2 regions of the Pseudomonas sp. GL_091 genome follow, and region 1 is predicted to be linked to the other one. Evidence: riboswitches for the same ligand, from Rfam matches in the RefSeq annotation. Region 1 holds a riboswitch; the other holds the start of a gene.
What was found. A riboswitch is a leader RNA that binds a small molecule or an ion and turns the genes downstream of it on or off. The one in region 1 is predicted to bind cobalamin.
Positions count from the first base shown of each region.

Region 1 (9,316 bases):
GGTCAGTTGCTGTTGCCGCGCCTGGGCCTGTTCGACCGCTTGGGTATCGACCGGCTTGCACGGGTTCAGCCACCAGGATTGAGTCATAACGCAGTTCCTTTCAGAGTCAGGGGCAGGCCGGCGACGGTCAGGACGACACGCTGACAACGCTCAGCCAGAGCTTGATGTAGCCAACCGGCTTCATCGACATAGCGGCGAGTCAATTCGCCCAGCGGCACGACACCCATTCCGGTCTCGTTGCTGACAAAAATGATTTCACCCGGCAGCGACGCCAGGCAGTCCAGCAAGGCATCACGCTCGGCTTGCAAGCGCTCGGTATCGTCGAGCATCAGCAGATTGGTCAGCCACAGGGTGAGGCAATCCACCAGCAGGCAGCGCTCGGCACGGGCGGATTCACGCAGCACCCGGGCCAGCTCCAGCGGTTCTTCGATCAGTGCCCATTCGGCAGGACGACGAGCGCGGTGATGGGCCACCCGCTCGCTCATTTCTCCGTCCAGTGGCTGGCTGGTGGCGATGTAGGTCACGGCCAGGGCGCTGTCGATGGCAAGTTTTTCAGCCAGGCGACTCTTGCCGGAGCGGGCGCCGCCGAGGATCAGTTGGAGCATGGTTACATCCTTTCAAATGGGCGGTGTGGCCACTTCAGTCTTCGCGAGCAAGTCGGATTCCACAGAGTTCCCGCAACAGCCCGGTATCCAGATGCTTCTCCACCAGATCCGCCAGCCGCTCGATATCTCGCTCGCGCAAGGCGTGGTAATCCACGTCCTGCACCTCCTGCAAACCCGCCCAGCGCAGCAGCGCACTGCACGCCGCCGGCGATTCGAACAGCCCGTGCAGGTAGGTGCCGAAAATCTGCCCGTCAGCACTTTGCGCACCATCACAGCGGCCGTCATCCAGTTTCACGGCGGCGTTTTCCAGCGCCGGCCCGGTGGTCACGCCGGCATGAATTTCATAACCCGCAACAGGCGCATCTTCCAGCGCCAACCGACCACGCACATTGCGCAACTGCTTCTCTTGTTCGAGTTGAGTCTGGAAGGCCAATAGCCCCAAACCGGTGCTGGAACCCGGTGCACCTTCGAGACCCAGCGGATCATGTACGTGCTCACCGAGCATCTGCAGGCCGCCACAGATCCCCAGCAGTTTCCCGCCGTAACGCAGATGCCGGGCGATGGCAGCCTCCCAGCCGCTGGCTCGCAGGTACGCGAGGTCGCTGCGCACACTTTTCGAGCCAGGAAGAATGATCAGGTCGGCGGGCGGAATCGCCTGGCCTGGGCCGATGAATTGCAGGTCCACTTGCGGATGCAGGCGCAGCGGATCGAAATCGGTGTGATTACTGATGCGCGGCAGCACCGGTACCACCACCTTCAGCACCTGCTCGGCTTTATCGGCCTGGCGTTGATCGATGCCGTCCTCGGCCTCCAGGTGCAGGTCCATCACGTACGGCAGCACGCCGATCACCGGTTTGCCGGTGCGCTCTTCGAGCCAGTCGAGACCGGGTTGCAGCAACGCGATGTCGCCCCGGAAACGATTGATGACGAAGCCTTTGACCCGTGCCTGTTCGCTCGGCGACAGCAGTTCGAGGGTGCCGACCAGATGGGCGAAAACCCCGCCGCGATTGATATCGGCGATCAGCAGCACCGGGCAATCCACCGCTTCGGCGAAGCCCATGTTGGCGATGTCGCCGGCCCGCAGATTGATTTCCGCCGGCGAGCCTGCGCCCTCGACCATCACCAGCGGATACGCCGCGCTCAAGCGCTCGTGGGAGGCCAGCACCGCTTGCATGGCGATGGTTTTGTAGTCGTGATAGGCGACGGCGTTCATGGTCGTGACGGCGCGGCCATGGATGATCACCTGGGCACCGGTGTCACTGTTGGGCTTGAGCAACACCGGGTTCATGTCGGTGTGCGGTTCAAGGTTCGCGGCCTGGGCCTGTACCGCCTGGGCGCGGCCGATCTCGCCACCGTCGGCCGTCACCGCACTGTTGAGAGCCATGTTCTGCGGCTTGAACGGCACCACCCTGACGCCCTGGCGCGTGACCCAACGGCACAGCGCGGTCACCAGCGTGCTTTTACCGGCATCCGATGTGGTGCCCTGCACCATCAGCGTGGTCATTGGTTTTCCTTGGCGAAATCTTCGAACGCCTGCGCCAGTCGTACCCAGGCGATTTCGTCACCGGGCAAGCCGAATCGCAGGCTGCTGTTGTTCGTGAACAACCGCAGGAGAATGCCGCGCCGGGCCATGAACTCATGCAGTGCTTCGGCGCGCTCGGTGATCAGCCACTGGAACAGCGCACAACCGCCCTGGGGCTCGAAGCGGTGTTGCTCCAGCAACGACGCCAGGCGCTCGCTGGCTTCTTCGGCGCGCACCCGTTGCGCCGTTTGCGCCTCGGTATCGCGCAGGCAGGCCTGGCCCACTACCCGGGTTGCCCCGCTCACGGCCCAGGGCCCCACTTGTTCAGCCAGCAACTTGAGCAACTTGCGCTCGGCCAGCACAAAACCCAGGCGCACACCGGCCAGGCCAAAAAACTTGCCGAAGGAGCGCAAGACGATCAGCCCGACTTGATGGGCAAACGGCGCCAGGCTCAGATGCGGCGTGTTATCCATGAACGCTTCGTCCACCACCAGCCAGCCACCGCGCTGGGCCAGTCGCGCGTGCCAGTCGAGCAGGCGACTGGGCGTGAGGCTCAAGCCCGTGGGGTTATTCGGATTGACCACCACCAGCACGTCGAAACTGTCGATAAAGAAATCGACTTCCTGCTCCAGCACTTCACGCACGATGTAGCCGTTGCGACGCCACGCCTCGGCGTGCTCGGCGTAACACGGCGACAACACGCCAACCTTGCCCGCCCGACGCAATCGCGGCAGCAGTTGAATCGCCATTTGCGAACCAGCCACCGGCAATGCCTGCAGGGCGCCGTAGTAATCACAGGCGGCCTGCTCCAGATCGTCGTCCGTCTCCGGCAAACGAGCCCAGGCCCGCAGCGGAATATCCGGCACCGGGAACGGCCAGGGCGCAAGCCCCGTGGACAGGTCCAGCCAGTCGGCTTCATCTATGCCGTATTCGAGCGCCGCCTTGCGCAGTCGCCCACCGTGTTCAAGCATAAAATTCGGCCCCCAGGCAGAGAATCAGCAGCCATAACCATACCCCGCGCTGGACCAATTGCCAGCCCCGGTCAATGGAGTCGGCATCCGCCGGCACGCCTTCGCCCAACTGCGGACGCTGATGCAGTTCGCCGTGATAAATCGCCGCCCCACCCAATTCGACACCAAGGGCACCCGCCCCTGCCGCCATCACCGGGCCGGCGTTCGGGCTGTCCCAGGTCGGGCCCTGGTTGCGCCAGCACTTCAACGCCAGGCGGGTTTTGCCCAGCAGCGCGTAAGTCAGTGCCACCAGGCGCGCAGGAATGTAATTGAGCACATCGTCGACCTTCGCCGCCGCCCAGCCGAACCGTTCGAAGCGCTCATTGCGATAACCCCACATCGCATCCAGCGTATTGCTCAGGCGGTAGAGCACCACGCCCGGCGCGCCCGCCACGGCAAACCAGAACAACGCCGCGAATACCGCATCGCTGCCGTTCTCCAGCACCGACTCGGTAGCGGCGCGGGCGACTTCGGTTTCATCCAGTTCGCTGGTCTGGCGACTGACCAGATAGCTCACCCGCGTGCGCGCCGCCTCCAGGTCATTACTGCGCAGGGCCTTGGCCACAGGCGTGACGTGCTCACCGAGGCTGCGCATGCCAAGGGCGCAATAGAGCGCGAGAATCTCGACGATCCAGCCGACATAAGGCGCCCAGGAGAATGCCGTGACCAACAGCGTCAGCGGCAACACGGCGATCACCCACGCGGTGACGCCATGGCTGCGCCAGCCGCGACCGCCACCGTTGAAACGTTGCTCGATGCGCTCGGCAAAACGGCCGAACGCCACCAGCGGATGCCAGCGTTTGGGTTCGCCCAGCAGCGCGTCCAGCGCAACCGCGGCGACACTCAACAACGCCACACTCATTGACTCACTCCCCAATAATTTTCATACAGCAATTCATGTAGCGGACGCGCCTGCGCCCAGCCTTCGAGCACCAGCATCGGCGCCGGATAGAACTCCCTCACCGGCCCCAGGCACAGCACCGCCAGCGGCTTGGCACCCGGCGGCAACCTCAACAAATCGGCCAGGGCTTGCGGTTCGAACAGCGACACCCAGCCCATGCCCAGCCCTTCGGCGCGGGACGCCAGCCACAGGTTCTGGATCGCGCAGGACAACGAAGCCATGTCCATTTCCGGTAAGGTGCGGCGGCCGAAGATATGCTGCTCGCGGTCGTCCATCAGCGCGGCGACCAGTACCTCGGCACAATCGTTGATGCCTTCCACCTTGAGCTTCATGAACTCATCGCTGCGCTCGCCAAGGGCTTCGGCAGTGCGGATGCGTTCTTCTTCCACCAGGGCCTGGATTTGCCCGCGCAAGGCGCGATCGCTGATGCGGATGAAGCGCCAGGGCTGCATCAGGCCGACACTGGGGGCCTGGTGTGCGGCCTCGAGCAGGCGCCGCAGCAATTCGGGCTCGACGGTGCCGCCGCTGAAGTGGCGCATGTCACGGCGCTCGGCGATGGCACGATAGACCGCTGCGCGTTCGGCTTCGGAATATGCGTTATCCGTCATGGCCGCTTCGCGAGCAGGCTCGCTCCTACAAGGTTTTGGTCCGGCGCAAACAGTGCGGCAATCGCCGAAGGGTTCGACGGAAAATAAAAGTGCACATAAGAGGCGGTCATCCGCCCTTCACGGTAGACCGCCTCCGCTCCGCGCCCGCCGTTAGGGCTCAATCCACGGGCAATCGGCGCCAGTTCAGTGGTGGTCAACGAATGGTGGTAGGTGTGCCCGCGTAGAGAACCTTCCGGCAATTGCACCGCCTGCAACGCCAGCGCTGCCAGACGCTTTTGCATCACCGCATCACCGACCAGCAAGCCAACCAGTTCGGCGCGAGTGCCCTCGACATCGGTCAGGGAATCGAGCAGATACAGCATGCCGCCACACTCGGCGAGCAATGGCTTGCCGGCGGCGTGGTGCGCACGGATCGCTTCGAGCATCGCGGTGTTTTTCGCCAGCGCAACATGGTGCAGTTCCGGGTAACCGCCCGGCAGATACAGGCTGTCCGCCTCCGGCAACTCACGGTCGCGGATCGGCGAGAAGAACGACAACTCGGCGCCCATCGCCCGCAGCAGATCCAGGCTTGCGCCGTAGGTGAACGCAAAGGCTTCATCCCGGGCAACGGCAATGCGTACACCGGCCAGCAGCGGTTCGACTGCGATGACATCAGGGGCGGCGAACTCGACCGCCGGTGGCAGCGCGACCTCGCAACTGCTGGCCAGGGCATCGGCGGCCGCATCGAGGCGCAGGTCGAGATCGTTCAACTCACTGGCCTGAACCAGCCCCAGGTGCCGGCTCGGCAATTCGATCCCGGTTTCCCGGGACAGCGCGCCGTACCAGCGCAAACCTTCAGTCAGGCTGCCTTCGAGCAGTTGCGCGTGGCGCAGCGTGCCGACACGATTGGCCAGCACGCCGGCGAACGGCAGGTCCGGCTGATAACGCGCCAGCCCCAGGGCCAGTGCGCCGAAGGTCTGGGCCATGGCGGTGCCATCGATCACCCCCAGCACCGGCACACCGAAATGCCGCGCCAGATCGGCGCTCGACGGCGTACCGTCGAACAGCCCCATGACACCTTCGATCAGGATCAGGTCGGCTTCAGCGGCGGCTTCCCACAGCAGCCGGCGACTCTCCTGCTCGCCGACCATCCACATGTCCAGCTGATACACCGGCGCACCACTGGCGCGTTCGAGAATCATCGGATCGAGAAAGTCGGGGCCGCACTTGAACACACGGACCTTGCGCCCCTGATTGCGATGCAATCGGGCCAGCGCCGCGGTGACGGTGGTCTTGCCCTGGCCAGAAGCCGGCGCGGCAATCAGTACCGCCGGACAGTGCCGAGGCTGACTCACAATTCGACGCCTTTCTGCGCTTTGATCCCGGCCTGAAAGGCGTGTTTGATCACGCCCATTTCGGTGACGGTGTCGGCCATCTCGATCATTTCCGGCTTGGCGGCACGACCGGTGACCACCACGTGTTGCATCGGCGGGCGGGCCTGCAAGTCGCTGAGCACCTGATCGAGTTCGAGGTAGCCGTGCTTGAGGGCGATGTTCAGTTCATCCAGCACCACCAGACCGATGGACGGATCGCGCAGCAGCTGCTGCGACACCGCCCAGGCGGCTTCGGCGGCGGCGATGTCGCGCTGGCGGTCCTGGGTTTCCCAGGTAAACCCTTCGCCCATCACATGAAAACGCACCTGCTCGGGAAAGCGCCGGAAGAACAGCTCTTCGCCCGTGCTGTTGCGGCCCTTGATGAACTGCACCACGCCGCATTGCATGCCGTGCCCCATGGCGCGGGCGAGCATGCCGAAGGCCGAACTGCTCTTGCCCTTGCCGTTGCCGGTCAGCACCAGCAGCAGGCCACACTCGTTCGGGGAATTGGCGATGCGCTCGTCGATCACGGCTTTTTTGCGCTGCATGCGCGCCAGGTGGCGTTCGTCACGATCGGGGGTATCAGTCATGGGGGAGCTCTCCGTTGAGGCAGGAATAACGGCGGGCAGGCACAAGAATAGAAGGCAAAAAGCCTGGCATCGCCCACCGTGATGCCGCTGGATGAATCAGGCCGGTCTCCGGGCTCATGAGTGGCGCGGGGCCAGACTGTGCGCCTTCCCGCATCGAATCGACACAGTGGCATCAGACACAGTTTTCACTCATTTACCGTTGCGGGGGCAGCGCCGGAATTGCGGACCTTCGACCAACAGAAGGACTCACTCACCGACTTCCCTGTTTCACTCTGTCGACCCAAGCCACAGAGCACCTGAAACAAGCCGCGAAGGTTAGAGGGTTGGGGGTGGAGCGTCAATTAAAGCCGGGCGGCCATCGACCGAATAGCTGCCAACAATCAATAAACTGACGTCAATCTTGTGCCACGCTCCCAGCAGTGATATCAAAGAGCCACAAACTCACAACACAACAACAAGGGTGAGCCCATGCAAGGCATGATCATCAACAATCCAAAGCTGGAATTCCTGCGCCCGGTGCTCGAGCACTGGTTCGAATGCATCGACCGTTACAACGCCGTCCGTGGCGATGGCGACACACCGTACTGGCACGACGAAAAGGCCAATCTCGGACTGCTGTCGGCCGCGGCCTGGATGGCCGAGATGGTCACGCTGCAACAGACGCCCACCCGCAAGCAGACCGAAGAAGGCGAACGCAACAGCCGCGCCGACCTGCTCCTGGCCTCGCCCGAAACCCGCGCCTACATCCAGACCAGTCAGCGCTGGCCACGGGTCAACAGCCTCAACCTGACCCAGGCCCTGCTCGACATCGCCAGCGATGCGAAGCGGCTGAGCCACGCCAGCGACCTGAAACTCGGCTGCCTGTTCGTCGCTCCGCAAAAAGCCCAGCAGGGCGCCACACCGGAAGAACTCCAGGACATGGTCGACGACCTGCAAAAGGAACACACCTGCGCTGTCGCCTGGTATTTCCCTTATGCCTACCGCAAGTTGCGCAACGAAGCCGGCAACTATCACCCCGGCATTGCGGTGCTGTTCAAGGAAGCTCGCGGCTGAGGGGTTGAACCATCGGACGACAACGCTTCTCTATGATTAGAACAAGGCATTCATAGGGAAGACCAGCATGCGCACGCCCCCGCTCGCTCTCGTTATCGCGCTCTGCGGAGGGCTCGCCGCTTGTGGCGAGACCTCCCGCCTGCAAGTCTCCGACGGCACCGGTCCATCGCCTCAATTGCCGGAACCGAAAAAAACCCTGATCCCGACCGTGAACATCGCCCCGGCCATCGGTTGGCCGCAGGGCGCAAAACCCATCGCCGCCACGGGCACTCAAGTGGCCGCTTTTGCCGAAGACCTGGATCACCCGCGCTGGCTTTATGTGCTGCCCAATGGCGATGTGCTGGTGGCGGAAACCAATGCACCACCCAAACCCGAAGACGGTAAAGGCATTCGCGGCTGGGTCATGAAGAAAGTCATGGGCCGCGCCGGGGCCAGGGTGCCCAGCGCCAACCGCATCACCTTGCTGCGCGACAAGGACCGTGATGGCGTCGCGGAAACCCGCACGGTGTTTCTGCAAAACCTCAACTCGCCCTTCGGCATGACCCTGGTCGGCAATGACCTGTATGTGGCCGACACTGATCGCCTGCTGCGCTTTCACTATGAAAGTGGCGATACGCAGATCAAGTCACCGCCGGTCAAAGTGGTCGACTTGCCGGGTGGGCCGCTGAACCACCACTGGACGAAAAACGTCATCGCCAGCAAGGACGGCCGCAAGCTGTACGTCACCGTGGGTTCCAACAGCAACGTCGCCGAAAACGGCATGGACAAGGAAGAAGGTCGCGCGGCGATCTGGGAAGTGGATCGCGCCACGGGCCAGCAGCGGATCTTCGCCTCCGGCCTGCGCAACCCCAACGGCATGGCCTGGGAACCGCACAGTGGTGCGCTGTGGACTGCGGTCAACGAACGGGATGAAATCGGCAGTGACCTGGTACCGGACTACATCACCTCGGTCAAGGATGGCGGCTTCTATGGCTGGCCCTTCAGCTATTATGGCCAGCACGTCGACCTGCGCGTCGAGCCGCAGAACCCGGACCTGGTGGCCAGGGCGATTGCCCCGGACTATGCGGTCGGCCCACACACCGCCTCGCTGGGCCTGACGTTCGCCGAAGGCAACAGGTTACCGGCGCAGTTCAGGGAAGGCGCCTTCATCGGCCAGCACGGCTCCTGGAACCGCAAGCCGCACAGCGGCTACAAAGTGATTTTCGTGCCCTTCAATGCCGGCAAGCCGACCGGGCAACCGCTGGATGTGCTGACCGGCTTCCTCAACGACAAGGAAGAAGCCATGGGCCGGCCGGTTGGCGTGGTAATCGATCGGCAGGGAGACTTGCTGGTGGCCGATGATGTAGGGAACAAGGTGTGGCGGGTGTCGGCGTCCAGATAGCAGCCTTGGCCGCAGTTGCTGCGGATTGGCTGGTGCTGCCGAACCACGTATCGCATTGAGACAGTGGTTCAGCACCAGGACCTTAGAGATATTTCATTTCAAAAGTCGCCGAGCCGTAGATGGCAACATCTTCGTTCAGGGTCAGCTTGTCGGCGCGATCGATCATCGTCCAAACCTCGAACTCCATCGTCAAGTCTTTCACGGCGATGGGCCTGCTGTGATCGGTTGCGAGGCCTACTGACAAGAGGTACCCCGGGCCCGTGCCTGCGGCCACGCCCCAAGTCACCCCATCGT
Region 1 covers NZ_CM174451.1:1,806,576-1,815,891, reverse strand. Annotated here, with positions in the region: gene cobT (nicotinate-nucleotide--dimethylbenzimidazole phosphoribosyltransferase) at 1-87, opposite strand, end outside; gene cobU (bifunctional adenosylcobinamide kinase/adenosylcobinamide-phosphate guanylyltransferase) at 84-605, opposite strand; gene AC3ITY_RS08340 (cobyric acid synthase) at 640-2,109, opposite strand; gene cobD (threonine-phosphate decarboxylase CobD) at 2,106-3,098, opposite strand; gene cbiB (adenosylcobinamide-phosphate synthase CbiB) at 3,091-3,999, opposite strand; gene bluB (5,6-dimethylbenzimidazole synthase) at 3,996-4,646, opposite strand; gene AC3ITY_RS08320 (cobyrinic acid a,c-diamide synthase CobB) at 4,643-5,980, opposite strand; gene cobO (cob(I)yrinic acid a,c-diamide adenosyltransferase) at 5,977-6,588, opposite strand; cobalamin riboswitch at 6,671-6,903, opposite strand; gene AC3ITY_RS08310 (hypothetical protein) at 7,057-7,641, shown strand; gene AC3ITY_RS08305 (PQQ-dependent sugar dehydrogenase) at 7,709-9,022, shown strand; gene AC3ITY_RS08300 (DUF1120 domain-containing protein) at 9,105-9,316, opposite strand, start outside.

Region 2 (9,316 bases), 2.3 Mb from region 1:
CTCCAGCACGGGCAACAACGGCCAGTCCTTCAGCCGGCCATCGGTCACCAGCAACAAGCGCTGCTGCTCTGCCGGAAAACGCTTCTGCCGTACGGCAAGCCAGTGCCCCGCTTCGTTCAAAGCTGCCAGCAACGGCGTGCCGCCGCCGGCGCCAAGGCCATCGAGCCACTGGCGCAACCCGCTCGACGCCTTCAATCCCTGCACCTGCCACTTGGGTGCAGCACCGCTGGCCGTGAGCAACGCCAGTCGCGCACGCTGGCGATAGGCATCGTCGAACAACTGTGCCAGCAAGCCCTTGGCATCGCTCAATGCCTGATGACGGCGGGTCGATGCGGAGGCATCAACGATCACCAGCCACAGTTCATGGGGCGAGCGAGTGCGCAGGTGAAACAACAGGTCGTCGCGCTGACGCGGTCGGCCATTGAGCAATGTGCCTGGCCAGTTGACCGAGCCGCTGCGTGCCGTGTGACGCTTGCCCTGTTTACCGTGGTCCAGCCGCCCGGTTCGGGGTCTGGCATTCGCCCCCACGTCGGAGCGAGGGCGAATGCCTAGGGCTTTTTTGGCCAGCTCGGCACTTCACGTCGTGCGCCGACCGCCAGCGCTTGGGCAGGCAATTCGCCCCACTGGCCCTGCCCTTCGCTCGGGTTGGCGTTCTGCGGCGCAGAAGGTTGCGCAGCCTGGGATGGCTGAGGCGCCGGTGCGCAATGCTCGCGACGACGATGGCGCAAGGCGAACTCGGCAACGGCGTCGATATCTGCCTCGGCGATCGCGTTCACCCCGCGCCAGGCGGCGTGCGCCCGGGCGGCGCGCAGCCAGACCAGGTCGGCGCGCAAACCATCGACGCCAGCGGCAAAGCAGCGTTCGGTGATGTGTGCCAACGCCTGGTCGTCGAGGGGAATGTTTGCCAGTAGATTGCGTGCGTTCTGGCAACGTTCGCGCAGAGACGCCTGCGCAGATTCCCATTCGGCGCAAAAACCTTGCGGATCGCTGTCGAAATCCAGGCGACGGCGAATGATCTGGCCGCGCTCGGCCGGCGCGGTGTGGCCACCGAGGGCGACGTTCAAGCCGAAACGGTCGAGCAATTGCGGACGCAGTTCGCCCTCTTCCGGGTTCATGGTGCCAATCAGCACGAACTTCGCCGAATGCCGATGGGAAATGCCGTCGCGTTCCACCAGATTGGTGCCGCTGGCGGCCACATCGAGCAGCAGGTCAACGAGGTGATCGGGCAACAGGTTGACCTCGTCGACATAGAGCACGCCACCGTCAGCCTTGGCCAGTACGCCGGGGGAAAACTGTGCGCGACCTTCGCCTAGTGCCGCGTCAAGATCGAGGGTGCCGACCAGGCGCTCCTCGGTGGCGCCCAACGGCAAGGTGACGAACTGACCGCTGGCCAGCAGGTCCGCCAGACCACGGGCCAGAGTCGACTTGGCCATGCCCCGCGGGCCTTCGATCAGGACACCGCCGATTTTCGGGTCGATGGCGGTCAGGTACAGGGCCAGCTTCAAATCGTCGGCGCCGACCACGGCGGAGAGCGGGAAATGCGGGGTGTCGGTCATTGTTTTATCTCGGTCATGGTCGGTGATCTCACAGGCGCCCCAATCCCTGTGGGAGCGGGCAAGCCCGCTCCCACAGGGTTTTGCGGTGATTAGCCGTCTTCTTCTATATCCAGCAACAGATTCTCCAGCGCCTCGCGGTACTCGCCTGGCTCCTTCCACATCCCGCGCTGTTGCGCCTCGAGCATGCGCTCGGTCATGTCGCGCAAGGCATGGGGATTGTGTTCGCGGACAAAATCCCGGGTGTCCGGGTCGAGCAAGTAGGCATCGGCCAGCAACGCGTACTGGTGATCGTCGATCAACTGCGTGGTGGCATCGAAGGCAAACAGATTGTCGACTGTCGCGGCCATTTCGAACGCACCTTTGTAGCCGTGACGTTTAACGCCTTCGAGCCACTTCGGGTTGGCCGCCCGGGAGCGGATCACCCGGTTCAGCTCTTCCTTCAAGGTACGAATCTTCGGCAGGTCCGGCTGGCTGTGGTCGCCATGATAGCTGGCCGCCGCCTCGCCTTTCAGGCTTTCCACCGCCGCGAGCATACCGCCCTGGAACTGGTAGTAATCGTTGGAGTCGAGCAAATCATGCTCGCGGTTATCCTGGTTTTGCAGCACCGCCTGTACCTGGCTCAGGCGCTGACTGAACTGTTCGCGGGCGGCGGTGCCTTCGTCGGAACCGCCGTAAGCGTAGCCGCCCCAGTTAAGGTAAACCTCGGCCAAGTCCTCTCGGCTCTGCCACAGGCGACCATCGATGGCGCCCTGCACACCCGCGCCGTAGGCACCGGGTTTGGCCCCGAAAATCCGCCAGCCGGCCTGACGTCGCGCAGCATCTTCATCTATCCCCGCCTGCAGCAAGGCTGCATGCTCGGCGCGCACCTTGGCCGCCAACGGGTTGAGGTCGTCCGGCTCATCGAGGTCAGCCACCGCTTGCACCGCCGCGTCGAACAAGCGAATCAGATTGGCAAAGGCATCACGGAAGAATCCGGACACACGCAAGGTCACATCCACCCGCGGACGGTCGAGCAAACTCAACGGCAGAATCTCGAAATCATCGACCCGCTGGCTGCCGGTCGCCCAGACCGGGCGCACGCCCATCAGCGCCATGGCCTGGGCGATGTCATCGCCGCCGGTACGCATGGTCGCGGTGCCCCACACCGACAGACCGAGCTGGCGCAAATGATCGCCGTGGTCTTGCAGGTGCCGTTCGAGGATCAGGTTGGCCGACTGGAAACCGATACGCCACGCCGTGGTGGTCGGCAGGTTGCGCACGTCCACCGAATAGAAGTTGCGACCGGTGGGCAGCACGTCCAGGCGACCACGACTCGGCGCGCCGCTGGGACCGGCCGGGACGAAGCGACCGCTCAGGGCATCGAGCAATCCGCGCATTTCCGCCGGACCGCAGGCGTCCAGACGCGGAGCGACTACCTCACGCAAGCCATCGATGATGGCTTGCACCTCGATCCAGTCCGCCTCCTGTAGGAGCGAGCCTGCTCGCGATGGTGTGTCAGTTGACATCAATGTGGCTGACACACCATCGCGAGCAGGCTCGCTCCTACAGGGGCTATTCAACGCGTCCGAAATCAACTGCGCGGCGAACAACTCCAAGCGTTCGCGGGTATCGCCCGCCGTACGCCAGGTCTCTTCGCTGATGTCCACAAGAGCCTCGGGGCGCGGCCCTGTCCACGGTTCGGCCAGCGCACAATCGAGTGGGTCGAAGCCCAACACGAAGGCCTTGGCCAGTGCCCGCAGCAGACTCGACTGCGCGCCCCGGCCATCACCCCGTGGAATGCGCAACAGCGCCAGCAAGGTATCGATGCGCAAGCGCCCGGTGGGCGATTCGCCGAACACGTGCAGGCCGTCGCGGATCTGCGACTCCTTCAAGTCGCACAGGTATGTGTCGAGCCGCGGTAACCAGATCGCTGCGTCGGCATCGCTGTCGAGTTGTTCGTCCAGTTGCAGTTCACGGTCGATGTGGGTGTCACGCACCAGTTGCAGGATGTCGCGCTGCAACTCTCGGGCGCGACGTGGATCGAGCAACTGCGCTTCGTAATATTCATCGGCCAACAGTTCGAGGTTACGCAGCGGGCCGTAGGTTTCGGCGCGGGTCAGCGGGGGCATCAAGTGATCGATGATCACCGCCTGGGTACGCCGCTTGGCCTGGGCGCCCTCGCCCGGGTCGTTGACGATGAACGGATAGATGTTCGGCAGCGGCCCGAGTAAAGCATCTGGCCAGCAATGTTCCGAGAGCCCCACGCCTTTGCCCGGCAGCCATTCGAGGTTGCCGTGTTTGCCGACGTGGATCACGCCGTGGGCGCCGTAGGTGTTACGCAGCCAGAAGTAAAACGCCAGGTAGCCGTGGGGCGGCACCAGGTCCGGGTCGTGATACACCGCGCTCGGGTCGACCTGATAACCCCGCGCAGGTTGAATGCCGACGAAGGTCAGGCCAAAACGCAGGCCGGCGATCATCATCCTTCCGCTGCGACACATCGGGTCGTTTTCCGGCGCGCCCCAACGTTCGAGCACCGCCACGCGATTGGCTTCGGGCAGGGCGTTGAACATCGCCAGATAGTCATCCATCCCCAGGCTTTGCTGGCACGGACGCAGGTCGAGGGTCTCGAGATCGTTGCTGACGCCGCCCAGCAATTGCTGGATCAGCGCGGTGCCACTGCCTGGCAATTCAGCCGGCAATGGATAACCTTCGGCATGCAGCGCCCGCAGGATATTCAGCGCCGCTGCCGGGGTATCGAGGCCGACGCCATTGCCGATGCGACCGTCGCGGGTCGGGTAATTGGCGAGAATCAAGGCAATGCGTTTTTCCGCATTGGGCACCTGCGCCAGATCGACCCAGCGCCGCGCCAGTTCGGCAACGAAATCCATACGCTCCGGTTGGGCCCGGTAGCAGACCACATCCGACTGACTGCGCTCACTGCGCCACGCCAGGTCCTTGAAACTGATCGGGCGGCTGATGATGCGTCCGTCCAGTTCAGGCAAGGCTATGTGCATCGCCAGGTCACGGGGGCCGAGGCCCTGTTCGCTGGCGCGCCAACCCGGTTCGTTGTCTTGGGCGCAAATCGCCTGGATCACCGGAATATTGCGGCGAAACGGGCGCAGATGCGGTGCTTCAGGACTGGATTGGGCGAAGCCGGTGGTATTCAGAATCACCGAGACGCTGGCCTCATCCAGCCAGTCCTCGACCACGCAAAGACAACCGGGTTCTTTCAAGCTGGCCAGCGCAATCGGCAACGGATTCAACCCCGCCGCCTGCAAGCGCTGGCAAAAAACATCAATGAAAGCGGTGTTCGCCGCCTGCAAATGCGAGCGGTAAAACAGCACCGCCGCCACCGGTTGCCCCACTTGCCAGTCGGCTTGCCAGTCGCTCAGCGCGGCAGAATGTTTGTGCGGATGGTAAATCGCCGTGCGTGGCAGGGTTTGCGGCTCGCCCCAGGTGTAATCACGGGCCAGCCAGCGGTTGGCCAGGCAGCGGAAGAAATCCAGGGCGTTGCCCATGCCGCCCTGGCGCAGAAACTGCCAGAGCCGATCACGATCTTCGGCACCGACGGTGCTCAGGTCACTGAGTTCCGGGTCCGGGCGATCATCACCCGGCACCAGAATCACCTGCACGCCGCGCTGCGACAGCTCGACCAGGCGCTCGATGCCGTAACGCCAATAGGCGATGCCACCGTGCAACGAAATCAGGATCACCCTGGCGTGACGCAGCACTTCATCGACGTACAAATCGACCGAGGCATGGTTCTGCACCTGCATCGGGTTGGCCAGGCGCACGCTCGGGTAATCGTCGGGCAATTGCTGCGCCGCTTCGGCGAGCAGCGCGAGGCTGGAATCGCCGCTGCACAGGATCACCAGTTCGGCGGGGGTTTGTCCAAGGTCGGCAATGTTGTCATCCGACACAAAACCGCCGGGCTGGGTCCTGAGCAGGTGCATGGATTACTCGCTGAGCGCGGCGCGCAATTGCGCTTCGAGAACAGTGGCGTCCAGTTCCTGGCCGATCAGCACCAGGCGGGTTACGCGTGCTTCTTCGGCGCCCCACTGGCGGTCGAAGTGCTTGTCGAAACGCGTGCCCACGCCCTGGATCAGCAGGCGCATTGGTTTGTTCGGGATCGCCGCAAAACCCTTGACCCGCAGGATGCCGTGCTGGACCACCAGTTGGGTCAGCGCATCCAGCAGCAGGCTTTCGTCGGCTTGCGGCAGTTCGATGGAGATCGAATCGAAGGCGTCGTGATCGTGGTCATCATGATCGTCGTCGCCATCATGATGATGGTCGTGGTGGCTGTGACGGCTGTCGATGTGTTCTTCGGAGCCGGCACCCAGGCCGATCAGCACGTCCAGCGGCAGGCGACCACTGCTGGCCTCGATGATTTTCACCGCTGGCGGCAATTCCTCGGCGACTTCCAGGCGCACGCGGGCCAGGTCCGCCGGGTTGATCAGGTCGGCTTTGTTGAGGATCACAAGGTCAGCGCTGGCCAGTTGGTCGGCGAACAGTTCGTGCAGCGGCGATTCGTGGTCCAGGTTCGGGTCGAGTTTGCGTTGGGCGTCGACCTGATCCGGGAACGCGGCGAAGGTGCCGGCGGCCACGGCCGGGCTGTCGACCACGGTGATCACCGCGTCCACCGTGCAGGCACTGCGGATTTCCGGCCACTGGAAGGCCTGGACCAGCGGCTTGGGCAGCGCCAGGCCCGAGGTTTCGATGAGAATGTGATCAAGATCGCCACGACGGGCCACCAGTTCGCGCATCACCGGGAAGAATTCTTCCTGGACGGTGCAGCACAGGCAGCCGTTGGCCAATTCATAGACACGGCCGTTGGCTTCTTCTTCGGTGCAACCGATGGAGCATTGCTTGAGGATTTCGCCATCAATACCCAACTCACCGAATTCGTTGACGATCACCGCGATGCGGCGACCCTGGGCGTTGTCGAGCATGTGCCGCAGCAGCGTGGTCTTGCCCGAGCCGAGAAAGCCGGTGACGATGGTGACGGGGAGTTTGGCCAGTGTTTTCATCGGATGCCCTATGGCTAATGTGGCGGGCATACGGGACGACGACCGGCAACGCGGAGGCGCGTGCCTGAGGAGTTCGCCACCGGATCACCCCGCCCGGTTGAAAGTGAGAATCTGTGACGAGGCAGGTCTCCTGGCTGACGGTGTGCCGGCCTTGAGCCTGGCATTCGCTGCGCCTTCCCGCCGGCCTCATGGATTGAGTCAGCAGTGGCGTGGCAACGAACATCACCGTTCACAGTTGCGGGGGCAGCCGCGGCATCGACCGCGTTCCCTTCTTAGCTTCGGCAAACGCCGAAGAACCTCGAAAGCGCAAGGCTACGCATGGTATTGGGGCGGGTCAATGCTTGCGATCCCTGTGGCAAGGGGGCTTGTGTAAATTTCAAGTGAGAACCCTTGCCAATTGACGCCCAACCCCCGCCCATGCTCTCCTACACACCTTGTTACGGGTGCCCTTCACAGGGTGAAACGGGAAACCGGTGAATCATGTGCTTTACTCTTAAGCCATGTCAGTCCGGTGCTGCCCCCGCAACGGTAAGCGAGCGAAGCATCAGATCCACTGTGCCACTGCGGCATGGGAAGGTGATGCTTTCAGGTTCAGGCGCAAGCCTTTGCCCCTCGTGAGCCCGGAGACCGGCCCGTAACACAAAGTGACAAGTACGATCACTGAACCAACAAACCCGCGGTGGGCGGGCGCTGTTTGAACCTCTGCGCGCCAGGTCGTGCGGGGGTTTGCATGCGCTCTTATTCCCCGCTGACAGACCAGAGGGAAACGCCATGTCGATCATCAGCAGCGCCGAACACACATCCGCGAGCACCACCTCAACCTTGACCCAACGTCTGGCCGCTGCTGTCTGCGCGTCGATCCTGGGCGCAAGCCTTGTGTATTTCGCCGGTTTCTCGCACATCGAAGCGGTGCACAATGCCGCCCACGATACCCGTCACAGCTCCGCATTCCCGTGCCATTGAGAGCTGTCGACATGATCAAGCGTATTGCGCAAACCGCAGGTTTCACCGGGCTGCTGGCCGCCCTGCTGCTGACCCTGCTGCAAAGCTTCTGGGTCGCCCCGCTGATTTTGCAGGCCGAAACCTACGAAAAAGCCGAACCGGTCGCGACTGAAGTTCACCAACACGCCGATGGCGCCATGGCTGCCCACACCCACGATGCACAAGCCTGGGAACCGGAAGACGGCTGGCAGCGCGTGCTGTCGACCACCGGCGGTAACCTGGTGGTGGCCGTCGGTTTCGCCCTGATGCTGGCCGGCCTGTACACCTTGCGTGCGCCGACCAAAACCTCGCAAGGCCTGCTCTGGGGCCTGGCCGGTTATGCGACGTTCGTGCTCGCGCCGACCCTCGGCCTGCCACCTGAATTGCCCGGCACTGCCGCAGCGGACCTGGCACAACGGCAACTGTGGTGGATCGGTACCGCCGCCTCCACCGCCGTCGGTATCGCGCTGATCGTGTTCAGCCGTCACTGGCTGATGAAAGTCCTCGGCGCGGCGATACTCGCCGTTCCCCATGTGATTGGCGCACCGCAACCGGAAGTGCATTCGATGCTTGCTCCAGAGGCGCTGGAAGCCCAGTTCAAAATCGCTTCGCAACTGACCAACGTGGCGTTCTGGCTGGCCCTGGGCCTGATCAGCGCCTGGTTGTTCCGTCGCAAAAGCGATGGCCAATACCACGCATGACTGACGTCAGCACAGCGCCGACCCTGGTGGTCGGCCTGGGCTGCCAACGGGGCTGCCCCGTCAGCACGTTGCTGGCGCTGCTCGATCAGGCGTTGGAGGCACACCAGATTGCTCGTCATGAAATCAAGGCGCTGGCCAGCATCGATTCGAAGCGCGACGAACCTGCGTTAATCGAACTGGCTCAGCAGCTTGGCCTGGAATTGATGTATTTCAGCAGTGAACAACTGGCCGCTTATGAACCGCAACTCAGTCATCAATCGCAAATAGCGTTTGAACGCACCGGTTGCTACGGCGTGGCGGAAAGCGCCGCACTGGCCCTGGCGGAACAACTGGCCCAGGCCCCGGCAAAACTGCTGATTCCACGACAAAAATACGCCCAGGCAACACTGGCATTGGCCGGCGCGGCATAAAAACCCCGATAATCCCCACCGTTGATCATGAACATTCTTCATCTGAAGCCCTGTTCAGCCCCTTTTTTCCCCACAGGAACCGACGATGACCGTCTACTTCATTGGCGCAGGTCCCGGCGACCCCGAACTGATTACCGTCAAAGGCCAGCGGCTGATTCGCAGCTGTCCGGTGATCATTTATGCCGGTTCCCTGGTACCTGCCGCCGTACTGGAAGGTCATTGTGCCGAGCAGGTGGTCAACAGTGCCGAACTGCACCTGGAACAGATCATCGACCTGATCAAGACCGCCCACGCCAAAGGTCAGGATGTGGCTCGGGTGCACTCCGGCGATCCAAGCCTGTATGGCGCCATTGGCGAGCAGATTCGCTATCTGCGTGAGCTGGGCATTGCGTTCGAAATCGTACCCGGCGTGACTGCCACAGCCGCTTGCGCAGCGCTTTTAGGAGCAGAACTGACGCTGCCGAACGTTTCGCAGAGCGTGATCCTGACGCGCTACGCCGACAAAACCGCCATGCCACCCGGAGAGGAATTCTCCAGCCTGGCGCAGCACGGCGCGACCATGGCGATTCATTTGGGGGTCAATCACCTGGCGAAGATCGTTGAAGAACTGCTACCCCATTACGGCGCCGATTGCCCGATTGCGGTGGTTCACCGCGCGAGCT
Region 2 covers NZ_CM174451.1:4,098,651-4,107,966, forward strand. Annotated here, with positions in the region: gene AC3ITY_RS18590 (vWA domain-containing protein) at 1-429, opposite strand, end outside; gene AC3ITY_RS18595 (magnesium chelatase ATPase subunit I) at 549-1,556, opposite strand; gene cobN (cobaltochelatase subunit CobN) at 1,646-5,488, opposite strand; gene cobW (cobalamin biosynthesis protein CobW) at 5,492-6,562, opposite strand; cobalamin riboswitch at 6,666-6,878, opposite strand; cobalamin riboswitch at 6,987-7,212, shown strand; gene AC3ITY_RS18610 (CbtB domain-containing protein) at 7,334-7,525, shown strand; gene AC3ITY_RS18615 (CbtA family protein) at 7,537-8,244, shown strand; gene AC3ITY_RS18620 (cobalamin biosynthesis protein) at 8,241-8,654, shown strand; gene cobM (precorrin-4 C(11)-methyltransferase) at 8,740-9,316, shown strand, end outside.
Region 2: another riboswitch for cobalamin. It lies ahead of AC3ITY_RS18610 (CbtB domain-containing protein); the one in region 1 lies ahead of cobO (cob(I)yrinic acid a,c-diamide adenosyltransferase).